3 regions of the Streptomyces sp. NPDC086777 genome follow, and region 1 is predicted to be linked to each of the others. Evidence: riboswitches for the same ligand, from Rfam matches in the RefSeq annotation. Region 1 holds a riboswitch; each other region holds the start of a gene.
The links. A riboswitch is a leader RNA that binds a small molecule or an ion and turns the genes downstream of it on or off. The one in region 1 is predicted to bind cobalamin.

Region 1 (4,958 bases):
CGTGGCGATCGCCCGGTCCCGCAGCTCGGCGAGCCCCAGCAGATCCAGCGTCTCCTCCACCCGCCGCCGCATCACCGCCGGGGCGATCCCCAACGACTCCATCCCGTAGGCGAGTTCGTCCTCCACCGTGTCGGTCACGAAGTGGGCGAGCGGATCCTGGCCCACCGTGCCGACGACGTCCGCGAGTTCACGCGGCCGGTGGGTACGGGTGTCCCGGCCGGCCACCGTCACCCGGCCGCGCAGGGTGCCGCCGGTGAAGTGCGGCACGAGCCCGCACACCGAGTTCAGAACCGTCGACTTCCCGGTCCCGGACGGGCCCACCAGCAGGACGAGTTCACCCTCCGGCACCTCGAAGTCGACGCCCTGCACGGCGGGTCGGGCCGCGCCCTCGTACGTCACGGAGACGTCCTCGAAGCGGATCACGACGGCTCCTTCGGCACGGCGAGGGCGGGCAGCAGACCGAGCAGCACGGCGGCCGCGGGCCACAGCGGAAGAGTGGGGGACACCAGGGGTACGACCCCGGGTTGCAGGGCGGCCGGGTCGCGGACGGACGCCAGGGTGAGCAGGGCGGCGACGGCGGCGCCCGACCCGGACACCAGCCAGGCCCGCGCGTCCCACGGGTCCGGCCGGTACCGGGTGCGCGGCGAACGCCGGCCGCCGAGCCGCAGCCCCGCGAGCGCGGCGGCCACCCCGGCCGGCAGGACGGCCGCTCCGTAGCCGCCGCCCTCGGTGGTGAGCAGCCCGTACAGCCCCGCGCAGACGCCGAGCAGGCCACCGAGGGTGAGCCCGGCCGTCGTACGGCGGACCCGGTCCGGGACGTCGGCGCTGCGGCCGTACCCGCGCGCGTCCATCGCGGCGGCCAGGGCGACCGACCGCTCCAGCGCGCCCTCCAGGACCGGGAGGGCGACCTGGAGCAGGCCGCGGAGGCCGGAGTCGGGCCGGCCGCGCAGCCGCCGGGCGGCCCGCAGCCGCTGCACGTCGGCCACCAGGTGCGGTGCGAAGGTGAGCGCGACGACGACGGCCACGCCCAGCTCGTACAGGGCGCCGGGCAGGGACTTGAGCAGCCGGGCCGGGTTGGCGAGCGCGTTCGCGGCACCGACGCAGACGAGGAGGGTGGCGATCCGGAGCCCGTCGTAGAGCGCGAAGACGAGCGCCTCGGCCGTGACCTTCCCGCCGAGGCGGATGCCCTGGGCCCAGTGCGGGAGCGGTATGTCGGGGAGGGCGACGAGGGTGTGCGCGCCGGGCACGGGCGAGCCGAGGACCACGGTGAACGCGAGCCGTACGAGCAGCACGGCGAGGCCGAGCCTGGCGAACGCGGCGTAGGAGCGGGACCAGGGGGCGGTCCGGCTGCGGCAGGTGGCCACGACGTACGCGGAGACGGCGATGAGCAGACCGAGCAGGAGCGGGTTGGTCGTCCGCGACGCACCGACCCCCAGCGAGAGGGACCAGAGCCACCAGGCGCCGGGGTGCAGGGCGCGGGCACGTGGGGACCGGGCCGCTCGCCCGCGCTTGCGGGGTACCGCCTGCGCCCACCCGTGCCGCCCCAGCGGCACGACTGCCCGCAGCCTGAACAAAGAACTGCACCGCCCCTCCAGGCCCGCAGAGAACTGCGCGAGCACCCCCCACCGTCCCGCGGCGCCCCGACTGCCCGCGGCGGGGTCGTGCCCCGTCAGGGGCGCGGGGAACTGCGCGTCGAGCCCCCACCGGCCCGCGGTGTCAGTCATTTCTGCGCCGTCGTGCCTGCCAGAAGGCTCCCGCGGCGAGGACCACGACGACCCCCGCACCCGCCAGCAGCCCGAGTGACGGCCCGCCGTCCGACGTGCCCCCGGCCGCCCCCGCGGTCACCTTCTCGCCGCACCCTCGCGCCGGATACCCCCCGATCGCGCACAACAACGCGTTCGTGTCGTACCGCAGCGGCTTCGCCACCGTCGCCAGGGCGTCCGCCGCCGTCGCGTCCTCGGGCACCACCGCGCAGGCCGTCCGCCGCGTGGGCGGCTTCTCGCCGGGGGGCGCGTCCGCCGTCGTACCGAAGTCGACGACCAGCCCCACCCGCTTCCGGCCCCCGACGGCGGGCGTGTCCGCACAGATCGTGCCGAACTCGGCCGTGCCGCGCGGCTGCGACGCGTCCGCCGAGTCCTCGCTCACCGCGAAGCGGAAGCCCTCGACCGAACCGTCGCCGGGCCGCGCGGTCGACGGGCCCTGCGTGGCGTACGTCCAGCGCGCACCGTCCCGCTCCCAGAAGGACCAGTAGCGGTATCCGGTGGCCGCCGCCGGCCCCACGGCCGTCGCGCACAACGTCAGCGCGGCCAGGAGCAGCAGCCCCGCACGGCGGACCGCGGTCACAGCTGCCGCTGCTTCCGGCGGCCGCTGAACAGGAAGCCGATGCCGATACCGGCGACGAGCCCGGTGCCGACGATCCACCACACGCTGCTGCCCGACTTCTTCTCCCCGGCCTTCTCCTCGGCCTGCTTCGTGGCGGCCGCCTCCGGGGCCGGTCCGGTCGCGTTCAGCGCCGTCACCAGGTTCGTGCCGCCGAAGTCACGGGGGTCCTTGCCCATCGCGTGCGCCGCGAAGATCAGCTCGGCGTAGGCCGCGGGTCCGCTCTGCCTCGCCCACGGCACGGCGTGCGCCTCCAGCCAGGCGTACGGCTTCTGCGCGGGCTTCGTCCAGCCCTGCGCGGCCATGGCGACCACCGCGTCGGCGGTGTTGCCGTAGTCCGGCTGGGGCTCGGCGCCGGGCAGGGCGGAGACCAGGTAGCCCTTGGTGGCGGTGGCGTCCCCCAGGTAGGCGGCGCCGTTGCGGGCCAGCTCGGCGGGGGTGAGGGCCTTGTCGGAGTTGGCGCAGACATACCCCTCCGCCGGGGCCTTCCCGGCCGTCGTCACGAACCCCTTGCCGAGGGCCTCGAGCACCCCCGCCGCGGTCGCGTCCGCGTTGGCGGTCAGCTTCCCGGTCTTCTTGTCCGGCTGGTAGGCGAGGGCCCCGCCGCCGTCCTGGTCGCAGGGGACGGACCACTTGGCGAGGAGGTCGTAGGGCGACCTGTCCGCGCTCGCGCCGGCCGTCGCGAGCGCGCCGACGACCACGCCGGTGGAGTTGGTGTCGCTGGGCGAGCCCGTGGTGTAGCCCCAGCCGCCGTCCTTGTTCTGTACCGACTTCAGCCAGGTCACCGCCTTGTCCGCGGCAGCGTCGTGCCCGCCGACGGCCTTCAGCGCCTGTACGGCGGCGGCCGTGCTGTTCGTGTCGACCGGCACCTTGGCGTCACAGGCCGCCGTCGGCTCGGCGCGGAACGCGGCGAACGCGCCGTTCGCGCACTGCTGCCCGGCCAGCCAGTCCACCGCCTTCGCGGCCGGGGTCACCCCCACCGCGCGCTGGGCCAGCAGGGCGAGGGACTGGCGCCAGACGCCGTCGAACTTGGGGTCCGAACCGCCGTAGAGCCCCGACGGGAGCACCGTCGACGCGGACGGCGACGGGGAGGTGGTACCGGCGGCCAGCGCGGTCGTCGCGGGCACGGCGGCCCCGATGACGGCGGTGGCGGCCAGTACCCCGGCGGTGCGGCGGAGGACGGTCATGGTCGGCGGGTGCCTCTCCCTGCGGGGAGCCGGGCAGCGCGGGAGACCCCGGCGGCTCGGCTCCGTAAACCTCGACGGTGCCGTGCGACGACGGGCGTCGGCGCACGTGAGCCGATCAACGTCCCGGGCGCGGCGGTCCGGCTTGCCATGGCAGGTGGCTCACGGTTGCGGGTCAGCGCCGGAATTGCACCGGCTTCCCCCCGTACGGGTGATGACGACCCGGCTACTTTACCGGCCGCCCCGGGGAAGCTGAGAGGGGGCTGTGCGGGGACCGTCTCGTCGGGGTCGTGCCATGACGGGGAGACCGCTCGGGGTGGGGCGTTCCGCCGACGTGTACGAGATCGACCAGGCGTGGGTGCTGCGCCGGGACCGGGACGGCTGGGGGCGCGGCCGCCGAGGGCGCGGTGCGGGCGTGGGTACGGGGGGGCGCGGGTGTCCGGCACCCCGGGCGCGGCCGACCGGGTCCCGTACCGAACCGGTCATGGCGCGGCTCTCCGGCCCGACCCTGCCGGCGGCGCTGCTGACGGGCGGGACGGGCCCGGCGGCGGCCCTGCGCCCGCGCGCGGTCAATCCGGCGATGAGCCGAGCGGGAGTCGAAGTGCTCGACGCGGCGGGCCGGTTGGTACGGTCGATCGGCTTCTGGCCTTCCGGTCCGCTAGCCTTCCGCCGCCGCGGACTGCCCCCGTGTGAAACCGTGGCTCCGTTCCACCTTCGCCACGTGCAGGGTGTAACTCTCGTACCACTCGGCCCGCCCGCGCCGCTGCGCCGCCCGGTGCTCGGCGTCGGTCCGCCACCGCGTGAGCGCGTCGGCGTCGCGGAAGTACCCGACGGTGATGCCCAGCCCGCCGGGGGTCTGCGCGTGGTCCATCCCCAGGTACCCGGGGATGTCCTTCACCAGGTCCTCCATGCGTGCGTTGGTCTCGCCGTAGCCGCTCTGGTCCTCGGTCCGCACCGAGGTGAAGACGGCCACGTAGTAAGGGGGTTCGTAGGCCTCGACGGGCACGACGGGCGCTTCGGTGTGATCGCTCATGGCCGCACCGTAGGCCGGAACGCGCCCGCTGATCCAGCGCCTTTTGGGAACGTGGCGGCGCCCCGAAGGGGGCGCTGGGGGTACCCCCGGCCGAAGGCTGGGGGAGGAACGGCGCGCTCGGCCACGACGGCGCCGTAGCCGACGGACCGCACGGCGCGGCACGTCCTCAAGCGCGCTCAGGCCGCGTCCGCGAGCGGCGCGATGCCCGCCGAGAGGTGGCGGGCCATGCGGCGCAGCGCGTCCTCGCAGGCGTCCGGGGTCTCGCCCACCGCCACCCAGAGGGCCAGCCGGTCGGCGGCGGTGGCGTGCGGGCCCGCGGTGACGGGGTTGCCGGTGTGCTGGAGGAGGAGCATGCGGTCGGC
Region 2 (4,958 bases), on a different contig from region 1:
GACCAGCACGGTGTCGCCGACGCGGACCGAGACGTTGCCGGAGGTACCGACGACCAGCCCGTCGGAGACAGTGCGGCGGGCGGTGGCGACGAGTTCGAGCCAGGCGTCCGCCTCCGCCGCGCGCGCGTCCCGCCTTCGCGGCTCCGACACACCCTGTGCGCCGGCCCGTCCGTCCCGTCCGCCACGCTCGCCCCGCCACTGCTCAGCCATGGCCCGATCCTGTCAGTGAGGACCCCAACCGGCCCGCACGGCAGGGCACTTTAGGCCGGACGTCCCCAATCCAGTAGAGCGCAAACCATCCCAAAGAGTTCCATTTCCCGGCTTGGCCGAAGATCGCCGAGGATACGCCGATCTTCCAATAATCTCTGGACGATTTTTCGTACACATCGCCATTCCGGGGGGAAACATGGCCTGTGACCGTATTCCGCCGTCCCGCCACCGCGTCCGCGCCCTCGCGGCGTCGGTGGCGGCGCTCGCCCTCACGACCGCCGCGACCGCGGCCGCGTTCGCCGCGACACCGGCGTCCGCGGCGAGCCTGCCGAAGGGGCACGACGTCTCCTCGCACCAGAAGAACGTCGACTGGCCGGGCGCCAGGGCGAAGGGCGCCAGGTTCGTATACATCAAGGCCACCGAGTCCACCACCTACCGCAACCCGTACTTCGACCAGCAGTACAACGGCTCCCGCGAGGCCGGGATCAGGCGGGGCGCGTACCATTTCGCCCTGCCGGACAGGTCGTCGGGCGCCCGCCAGGCCGCGTACTTCGTGAGCCACGGCGGCACCTGGACGGCGGACGGCTGGACGCTGCCGCCCGCGCTCGACGTCGAGTACGACCCGTACGACAGGAAGCACAAGTGCTACGGGCTGAGCACGTCCCGGATGATCGAGTGGATCAGGTCCTTCAGTGACGAGCTGAAGCGGGAGACCGGCCGGCGGCCGGTGATCTACACGACCACGAACTGGTGGAACCTCTGCACCGGTGGCAGCGGCGCCTTCGCCGCCGACCACGCCCTGTGGATCGCCCGCCACGGCTCGGCGGACGCCGGGACACTGCCGGCCGGCTGGTCGTCGTGGACCTTCTGGCAGTACGACAACAGCGGCAGCCTGCCGGGTGACCAGAATCTCTTCAACGGGTCGGCGGGCCGCCTGAAGGCGTTCAGCCTGGGCCGGTGACCAACGGGCGACCGGGCCGCCGGACCGGAACCGGGACGGTGGCCCGGCCCCGCTCCCGCCGCGGTCGCCCCGCAGGCGATCTCATACACCACCAAGACCGCCCCAGTTCACCTTCCGTTCATCCAGGTTGCCTACGGTCCAACAACCAATGACCTCGAAAGATTGCCTGGGTAAATGGAAAACTTCTCGCTGATCCTCGCGATTGTGGTAGTAACCGCACTCGCGTTTGATTTCACGAACGGTTTCCACGACACCGCCAACGCGATGGCCACGACCATCTCGACCGGCGCGCTCAAGCCCAAGATCGCGGTGGCCATGTCCGCCGCGCTCAACCTGTTGGGCGCCTTCCTCTCGGTGGAGGTCGCCAACACGATCTCCAAGGGTCTCGTCGACGAGAACGGCATTCGTCCCGAGGTCATCTTCGCGGCCCTCGTCGGCGCCATCCTCTGGAACCTGGTGACCTGGCTGGTGGGCCTGCCCTCCAGTTCCTCGCACGCCCTCATGGGCGGCCTGATCGGCGCCACCGTCGCCTCCGCCGGCTTCGGCGCGGTCCACGGCGACGTGCTCGTCACCAAGGTCCTGCTCCCGGCGGTCGCCGCCCCCGTCGTCGCAGGCCTCGCGGCGGCGCTCTCCACCCGCCTCTCCTACAGGCTCTCGAAGAACGCCGAGGACGAGGCCACCCGCAAGGGCTACCGCGCCGGCCAGATCGCCTCCGCCGGCCTGGTCTCGCTCGCGCACGGCACCAACGACGCCCAGAAGACGATGGGCATCATCACCCTCGCACTGATCGCGGGCGGCTCGATCGCCCCCGGCTCGAACCCTCCCACCTGGGTCATCCTCTCCGCCGGCCTCGCCATCGCGCTCGGCACCTACATCGGCGGCTGGCGGATCATCCGCACCATGGGCACGGGCCTGACCGACCTGCGGCCGCAGCAGGGCTTCGCCGCCCAGACCAGCGCGGCCACCGCCATCCTGGCCTCCTCCCACCTGGGCTTCTCGCTCTCCACCACGCACGTCGTCTCGGGTTCCGTGATGGGCGCGGGCCTCGGCCGCAAGGGCGGCACGGTCCGCTGGTCCACCGCGACCCGCATGATGGTCGCCTGGGTGCTCACCCTCCCGGCCGCCGCGGTGGTCGGCGCGCTCGCCGAGTCCGTGACGGACCTCGGCGACTGGGGCACCGCCGGCGTCGCCGTCTTCCTCGTGGCGGCCAGCGCCGCGATCTGGAAGCTCTCCCGCCGCGAGGTCGTGGACAGCAGCAACGTCGTCGGCACCCAGGAGCCGGCCGGCGTGGTGACCACGGCGATCGCCGCCGTGACCCCGCCGCCCGCGGGCACGGTCGCGGTCGCGGACGGACTGACCGCCACCATCCCCGCTCCTGCCCCCGCCCCGGCCGCTCCCGCGACCGACCCGGCCGCCACCGTCTGACCCCGAGGAAGAACCGACATGAACATCGACTGGGCAGCCATCGGCTCCGTCTTCGGCGTCAGCCTGGTGGCCACCGTGGGGCTGGTGGCCCTCTTCACCCTCGGCGTCAGGGGCCTCTCCGCCCGCGAACGCGCCACCGCCCAGGGCGGGTCGGCGGCCCTGGCCATGACGGCCGCCTGGCTCTGCTTCGCCGCCTGCGCGGCCGCGGTGGCGTACGGCATCCACCTGATCGTGGCGAAGGCCTGAGCCGGGAAGTCCCCGCCTCGCGCCGAGAAGGCTCCTCTCCGTCCGTCCGGATCCGCCCACCGGGATCCGTCCGCCGGGGAGGAGCCTTCCGCATACCCCACAGGCCCCGCCGGACACCCGGTGTGGGCCTTCCCACACACTCCCCTCGCAGGTCAAAGGCAAGTTGACGGGTCTTCCGGGGCCGTGGTGGACTTCCGGAGCCATGTACGGCGGCAAGGGAGGAAGCCGGTGTGAATCCGGCGCGGTCCCGCCACTGTCACCGGGGTAGCAATCCCCGGAAGCCAGGAACTCCCACCGCCGGTCTCGTCGAACCAGGGCGTGGACACCCTGAGTGAGGACATAACGCCATGCGCGGCTGCCGTTCGAGGTTGAGTACCCGGCCCGTCCCCGACCCCGCGGCCGGCTGAGCCGATGGGTGCCGACCGCGTCTTCGCGTACGGCGCCGCCGCCGGCCTTCTCGGTGATCTGCTGCTCGGCGATCCGCGCCGGGGGCATCCGGTCGCCGTGTTCGGACGGGCGGCCGGGGCCGTGGAGCGGGTGCTGTGGCGGGACCACCGCGGGTGGGGCGCGCTGCACACCGCCGTCTGCGCCGGGGGCGCCGTTGCGCTGGGTGCCGCGGCGCAACGGGTCGTACGGCCGTCCGCCGCCGCGTCCGCCGCGCTCACGGCCGCTGCCACCTGGGCCGTGGTCGGGAGCACTTCGCTCTCCCGTGAGGCCCGGGCCATCGGGCGGGCCCTGCGGACCGGTGACGTCGAGGCGGCCCGTGCCAGGCTGCCGCATCTGTGCGGACGGGATCCGCAGGCCCTGGACGCCGACGGGATCGCCCGCGCGGTCGTGGAGTCCGTCGCCGAGAACACGAGCGACGCGGTCGTGGGCGCGCTGGTGTGGGGAGCCGTGGGGGGCGTTCCCGGGCTGCTGGGGTTCCGGGCCGTCAACACCCTGGACGCCATGGTGGGGCACAAGTCACCCCGGTACCGGCGCTACGGGTGGGCCTCGGCACGGCTGGACGACGTGGCCGGGTGGCCGGGGGCACGGCTCACCGCCGTCCTCGCCGCGGTCGCCGGGAACGACCGGCGGGGGGCCGTACGGGCCTGGCGTGCCGACGCGGGCAAGCATCCGAGTCCCAACGCGGGGCCCGTGGAGGCGTCGTTCGCGGGGGCGTTGGGGGTACGGCTCGGGGGGACGCTGTCGTACGCGGGGCGGGTCGAGCACCGGCCGGTGCTGAACGGGGAGGGACGGGCTGTGCAGGTCGCCGACATCGAGCGGGCCGTGCGGTTGTCGCGGCGGGTGGGATGGCTGGCGCTGGGGGTGAGTGCGGCGGGCGCGCTGCTGCGGCGGGCGCCCTCACGGCGCCCGGCGCCGAAGTCACCGGCCGGAGGCCTGTCATGAACAACGGAGGCCTCCTCGTCGCCGGTACCACCTCCGACGCCGGAAAGAGTGTCGTGACCGCCGGGATCTGCCGGTGGCTGGTGCGGCAGGGCGTGAAGGTGGCGCCGTTCAAGGCGCAGAACATGTCCCTCAACTCCTTCGTCACCCGCGAGGGTGCCGAGATCGGGCGGGCGCAGGCCATGCAGGCGCAGGCCTGCCGGGTGGAGCCGACCGCGCTCATGAACCCGGTACTGCTCAAGCCCGGCGGTGAGCAGAGCAGTCAGGTGGTGCTGCTCGGCAGGCCCGTCGGCGAGTTGAGCGCGCGCGGGTACCACGGCGGGCGGCAGCAGAAGCTGCTCGGGACCGTGCTCGACTGTCTCGCCGAGTTGCGGGGCACGTATGACGCGGTGATCTGTGAGGGGGCGGGCAGTCCGGCGGAGATCAACCTGCGCCGGACCGACATCGTGAACATGGGGATAGCCCGCAATGCCGGGCTGCCCGTGCTCGTGGTCGGCGACATCGACCGCGGGGGCGTCTTCGCCTCCTTCTTCGGGACCGTCGCCCTGCTGTCGCCGGAGGACCAGGCCCTCGTCGCCGGGTTCCTCGTCAACAAGTTCCGCGGGGACGTCTCCCTCCTGGAGCCGGGCCTGGACATGCTCCACACGCTCACCGGACGGCACACCTACGGCGTCCTCCCCTTCCGCCACGGGCTCGGCATCGACGAGGAGGACGGGCTGCGGGTCTCCCT
Region 3 (4,958 bases), on a different contig from region 1:
GGTGGCGAGGTTGCTGCCGCTGCCGTAGTCGGTACGGCCGGTCAGCTCGAACTGCACCGTGTTCTCCAGGATCTCGTGCGCCCGCAGCCCCAGCTGGGCGGGTTCCATCCGGGTCTGCGCCCAGTCGTCGCGCAGCGTGGTGACCGCCTTCACCAGGTCCGCGGCCGGGCCGCGCAGGTCCGTGGCCGACTCGCCGTGCCACAGGCCGTACTCGATCCGGTGGAAGCCGGTGAAGTCCTTGTCGTGCACCCCGCCGGGCAGTCCCGCGTCGGTGCCGTTGATCGCGCCGTCGGCGTCGCCGAAGGCGTCGTACGCCGCGCCCAGCCGCTCGTACTCCAGATGCGCGGGCAGCCAGGCCGTGCGGGCGCCGGCCAGGTCGCCGCGGTCGATCGCGTCGCGCAGGGCGGTGGTCAGCCGTACGACGCCGGACAGGCCGCCGCCGACCCACGTCTGGTAGGCGAGCGCCGGCGGGATCAGGTCGTGCTCGGTGACCGGGGCCGCGGCCGGGCCGCTGCTGCCCCTGGCGATCCGGACGGTCGGCCCGGTGACCGCGTCGGCGTCGTCGGGCACGCACTTGAACGCGTACGCGCCCTTGCCGAGCCGGACGGTCAGCTCCCGGGTCGTACCGGGCCCGATGTCCTCGACCTCGCCGTACACGGCCTGGCTCCTCGGGTTCTCCAGGAAGACCTCGGCGGCCCCGTCGGTCGGGTTGTGCAGGTCGAAGACCTGGAGACCGGACACCGGCGCGCGCCACCCCCGGCCGCAGCGGCTGGCGGACACCTCGACCGCGGTGTGCGGCAGCGCGGCCGGGTCGGCGTGCGCGGGGCGTGAGTCGCGCGTGAACGCCAGCACTCCGGCCACCAGGCAGACGACCGCGACGCCGACGACCGTCCAGGGACGCAACGACCTCCAGTTGGGGCCGGACAACACCATCCCGAGCTCCCGGGGGTTCGTACCGTTCGTGATCGCCTCATGTTAGGCAGCCCTTGGTACTCGAACGGCCGTCCAGGGAAAGCCATGACCAAGAGTTCCCTGCCGGTTCACCCGACCTCCGGCGGAGCCGCTCGGTCGGAACCGGGCTGGACCAGCCGGAAGAAGGCGCGGGCCCCGGCCGGCCGCACGGACTGCCGCAGCCGTGCCGGGAGCGGAACCGCGGCGGGCGCCGGGGCGGGGCGCCCGCCAGGCGCGGGAAGAGGGCCTCGGCGTTGCCGCGGTCCACGGCCGCGCGCGTGCCGGGGTCGACACCGCTGTCCAGTCCGTTGGCGAAGTGCTGGCCGGCCGCGGCGGGTGCGAACGGCCGGTCGCTGCCGGACAGGACGTGGCCGGGCCGGGCGAAGGCGAGGATCCGCTTCCTGCGGGTCGACGAACGCCACCACACCATCGCCGTGGCCGGTGTCCGCGGTCTGCCGGTCGACCCCGTCCGCACCCGCGTCCAGCACCTCACCATCCAGTGCGAGTGCCTCGACGACCTGGCCCGCGGCTACCAGCGGGTCCACGAACTCGGCTTGGACATGGCCCTGTCCGTCGGGCAGCACACCGACGACAAGGAACTCTCCTACCACGCCCGTACCCCGTCCGGCTTCGAGCGGGAGGCCGGCTGGAAGCCGATCGTCATCGTCGAGTCCACCGGGGAACCCGGCACCCACCAGGGCATCAGCGTCTGGGGCCACACCCCGGTCGGCCGGACCGTCCTCGACAGGCTCGACCAGTTCCGCTGCGGCGCCCGCTCCCTGCTCCACCCGGAGAAGACCGTCCCCGCGCCGAGCGGAGCCGGCATCCCCGACGACTGACGCCGACCGCCGGCGAGGCGGCCCGGCCGAGGTCCCCGGACGTCCTTCGACGGGGCGGCGTGCTCCGGACCCGGCGGACACGAGAAGATCGTCGGTGACCCACGCGTCCACCCGATCCCGGAAGGAACCGACGAGACCATGCGCCTCATCGCGGCCGGCGGCCCGGCGGAGGTGTCCGGATGACCGGCGCCGACGAACACGTCCTGCGACACGTCGACGGACGGGCCGGGCATCTCACGCTCAACCGGCCGAAGGCCATCAACGCCCTGACGCACGCCATGGTGCGACGCATCGACGAGGCGCTCACGGAGTGGGAGCACGACCCCGCCGTCCAGACCGTCGTCATCACCGGCGCGGGGGAGCGCGGCCTGTGCGCGGGCGGGGACATCCGTGCCGTCCACGACGACGCCCGGGACGGCGACGGCTCGGCCGCGGCCGCGTTCTGGCGGGACGAGTACCGGCTCAACGCGCGCATCGCCCGGTACCCCAAGCCGTACGTCGCGGTCATGGACGGCATCGTGATGGGCGGCGGGGTCGGCGTCTCGGCGCACGGCAGCGTCCGGATCGCCACCGAGCGGTCGCTGATCGCCATGCCGGAGACCGGGATCGGCTTCGTGCCCGACGTCGGCGGCACGTACCTGCTCGGCCGCGCGCCCGGCGAACTCGGCACCCATCTCGCCCTGACCGGCGCCCGGATCGGCGCCGCCGACGCGATGCTGTGCGGACTCGCCGACCACTGCGTGCCGCCGGACTCGATCCCCGCGTTCGTCGCCGACCTGGCCGGCCTCCCGGTACCCGAGGCGCTCGCCCGGCGGGAACGGCAGGCACCCCCTGGGGAGTTGGCCGGGCACCGGACGTGGATCGACGCCTGCTACGCGGCCGGCACCGTCGAGGAGATCGTCCAGCGGCTGCTCGCGCACGGCGACCCGGCGGCGAAGGAGGCGGCGGACACCCTGCTCACCAGGTCCCCCACCGCCCTGAAGGTCACCCTCGCGGCGCTGCGCAGGGCCCGCCGACTCGGCTCGCTGGAGCAGGTCCTGGACCAGGAGTACCGCGTCTCCTGCGCGACCCTCACCACCCATGACCTGGTGGAGGGCATCCGGGCCCAGGTCGTCGACAAGGACCGCACCCCGCACTGGTCCCCGGCCACCCTCGCCGGGGTCGCCGACGCGGACGTCGACCGCTTCTTCGCCCCGCTCGGCGAGCGCGAACTGGGCCTCGCCCCAGCCGCCTGACCGGCTCGACCGGCCGCCCATCAGGCGCGAGACGAAGATCACGCCTGGTGGTGCGGTCTTGGCCGTGCTCCTGACACGCGGTACGGTCTGTCCGATATCGACGACGGCGAGACGGAACCCGGTGGGAATCCGGAACGGTCGCGCCACTGTATGCGAGAGCCCCACAGCTGCTCGTGAGTCAGACCCGTGGCCGTCGTCCTGTGCACCACCGAGTTGGGACGCGAACTCCCAGAGGAGGTCCTGCCATGGCGCAGACCGTCGCTCCGCCGACAGCCAACACCCCCGCCGTGCCCGCCAAGCTGCCGCTGTCCGCGATAGCCCCCTGGGCGGTCTTCTTCGGCATCCTGATGCTGGTCCTGCTCTACTTCGTCGGCGCCGAACAGGGCGCCACCTCCGTGTTCAGCGGCACGGACGTCCACGAGTGGGTGCACGACGCCCGCCACCTGCTCGGCTTCCCCTGCCACTGACGCGAGGGGCGCCGAACCACCCATGAACTCCGCAACGGTCCGCAACCTCCTGGTGCGGGGCATGCTCGCCGGCCTGGCCGCCGGCCTGCTCGCCCTCGTCGCCGCCTACCTGCTGGGTGAGCCGAACGTCGACAAGGCGATCAGCTTCGAGGACGCCCACTCGCACGAGCACGAGATGGAGGTCGTGTCCCGCTCCCTGCAGTCCACCGCCGGCCTCGCCACCGGTGTCCTCGTCTACGGGGTCGCCTTCGGCGGCATCGCCGCCCTGGCCTACTGTTTCGCCCTCGGCCGCGTCGGCGGTCTCTCGGCGCGGGCGACGGCGCTGCTGCTGTCCGGCTGCGCCCTGGTCGCCGTGTACGTGGTGCCGTTCCTGAAGTACCCGGCCAACCCGCCGTCGGTGGGCGACCCGGACACCATCGGCAAGCGGACCACGCTGTACTTCCTGATGATGCTGCTCAGCGTGCTCCTCGCGGTCGCCGCCACCATCCTCGGCAAGCGGCTCCGGCCGCGGCTGGGCACCTGGTGGGCGACGGTCCTCGCGGTGGCCGCGTTCGCCGTCGTCATCGGGCTGGCGTACCAGTTCCTGCCGGTCGTCAACGAGGTGCCGGCGGACTTCCCGGCCGCCCTGCTGTGGCGGTTCCGGCTCTCGGCGCTCGCCATCCAGGTGGTGCTGTGGGGCGGATTCGGTCTGCTCTTCGGCGAGTTGGCCGAACGCGTCCTCAACCCCAAGCCCGCGAAGGCCCCGGCCGCCGCGCGCACGGTGCCCGCTGCGCACTGACCGGCACCGCGTCACACCGCACGACACGAGAGGGCCCACCGGAACCGTCCGGGGGCCCTCTGCGGTACGTCCGCCGTGAACCGGCCCTGCACCCGCCGGGTCTTCGGCGCGCGGCCGGTGCCGTACTCGCGTTCGTGACCGCTGACAAGGAAAGATGGGCGCGAGCGATCGATCAACGACTGCGGAGGAAGTGGACTCATGCCGCATGAGCGAGCGGGCCGGCCGGCGGCTCCGGAGGACCTCGTCGACGTGGCCCGGCTGGTCACGGCCTACTACGCACTGCACCCCGACCCGTCCGACCCGGGCCAGCGGGTGGCGTTCGGCACCTCGGGACACCGCGGATCGTCGCTGACGACCGCGTTCAACGAGGACCACATCGCCGCCACCAGCCAGGCCATCTGCGAGTACCGGAGCGGCCAGGGCACCGACGGCCCCCTCTTCCTGGGCGCCGACACCCACGCCCTGTCCGAGCCGGCCAAGGTCACCGCCCTGGAGGTCTTCGCCGCCAACGGCGTCACCGTCCTCGTCGACAGCGCCGACGGCTACACCCCCACCCCCGCCGTCTCGCACGCCGTCCTCACCCACAACCGCGGCCGCACCACCGGCCTCGCGGACGGCGTCGTCGTCACCCCCTCGCACAACCCGCCCGCGGACGGCGGCTTCAAGTACAACCCGCCCAGCGGCGGCC

Region 2: linked by a shared signal. The riboswitch ahead of AB0472_RS36160 (cobalamin biosynthesis protein) and the one ahead of AB0472_RS00635 (prenyltransferase/squalene oxidase repeat-containing protein) in region 1 are both predicted to bind cobalamin.
Region 3: linked by a shared signal. The riboswitch ahead of AB0472_RS21725 (CbtB-domain containing protein) and the one ahead of AB0472_RS00635 (prenyltransferase/squalene oxidase repeat-containing protein) in region 1 are both predicted to bind cobalamin.

The regions. Positions count from the first base shown of each region.
Region 1 covers NZ_JBFBJI010000001.1:136,812-141,769, reverse strand. The annotation lists gene AB0472_RS00650 (ATP-binding cassette domain-containing protein) at 1-423, opposite strand, end outside; gene AB0472_RS00645 (energy-coupling factor transporter transmembrane component T) at 420-1,724, opposite strand; gene AB0472_RS00640 (SCO2322 family protein) at 1,717-2,343, opposite strand; gene AB0472_RS00635 (prenyltransferase/squalene oxidase repeat-containing protein) at 2,340-3,566, opposite strand; cobalamin riboswitch at 3,675-3,804, opposite strand; gene AB0472_RS00630 (antibiotic biosynthesis monooxygenase) at 4,222-4,596, opposite strand; gene AB0472_RS00625 (hypothetical protein) at 4,773-4,958, opposite strand, start outside.
Region 2 covers NZ_JBFBJI010000036.1:65,165-70,122, forward strand. The annotation lists gene AB0472_RS36140 (class II aldolase/adducin family protein) at 1-210, opposite strand, end outside; gene AB0472_RS36145 (lysozyme) at 407-1,171, shown strand; gene AB0472_RS36150 (inorganic phosphate transporter) at 1,346-2,596, shown strand; gene AB0472_RS36155 (hypothetical protein) at 2,615-2,842, shown strand; cobalamin riboswitch at 3,013-3,153, shown strand; gene AB0472_RS36160 (cobalamin biosynthesis protein) at 3,254-4,231, shown strand; gene AB0472_RS36165 (cobyric acid synthase) at 4,228-4,958, shown strand, end outside.
Region 3 covers NZ_JBFBJI010000015.1:18,010-22,967, forward strand. The annotation lists gene AB0472_RS21710 (EfeM/EfeO family lipoprotein) at 1-933, opposite strand, end outside; partial or broken gene AB0472_RS21715 (extradiol ring-cleavage dioxygenase) at 1,335-1,790, shown strand; gene AB0472_RS21720 (enoyl-CoA hydratase/isomerase family protein) at 1,970-3,025, shown strand; cobalamin riboswitch at 3,093-3,234, shown strand; gene AB0472_RS21725 (CbtB-domain containing protein) at 3,271-3,492, shown strand; gene AB0472_RS21730 (CbtA family protein) at 3,515-4,270, shown strand; gene pgm (phosphoglucomutase (alpha-D-glucose-1,6-bisphosphate-dependent)) at 4,469-4,958, shown strand, end outside.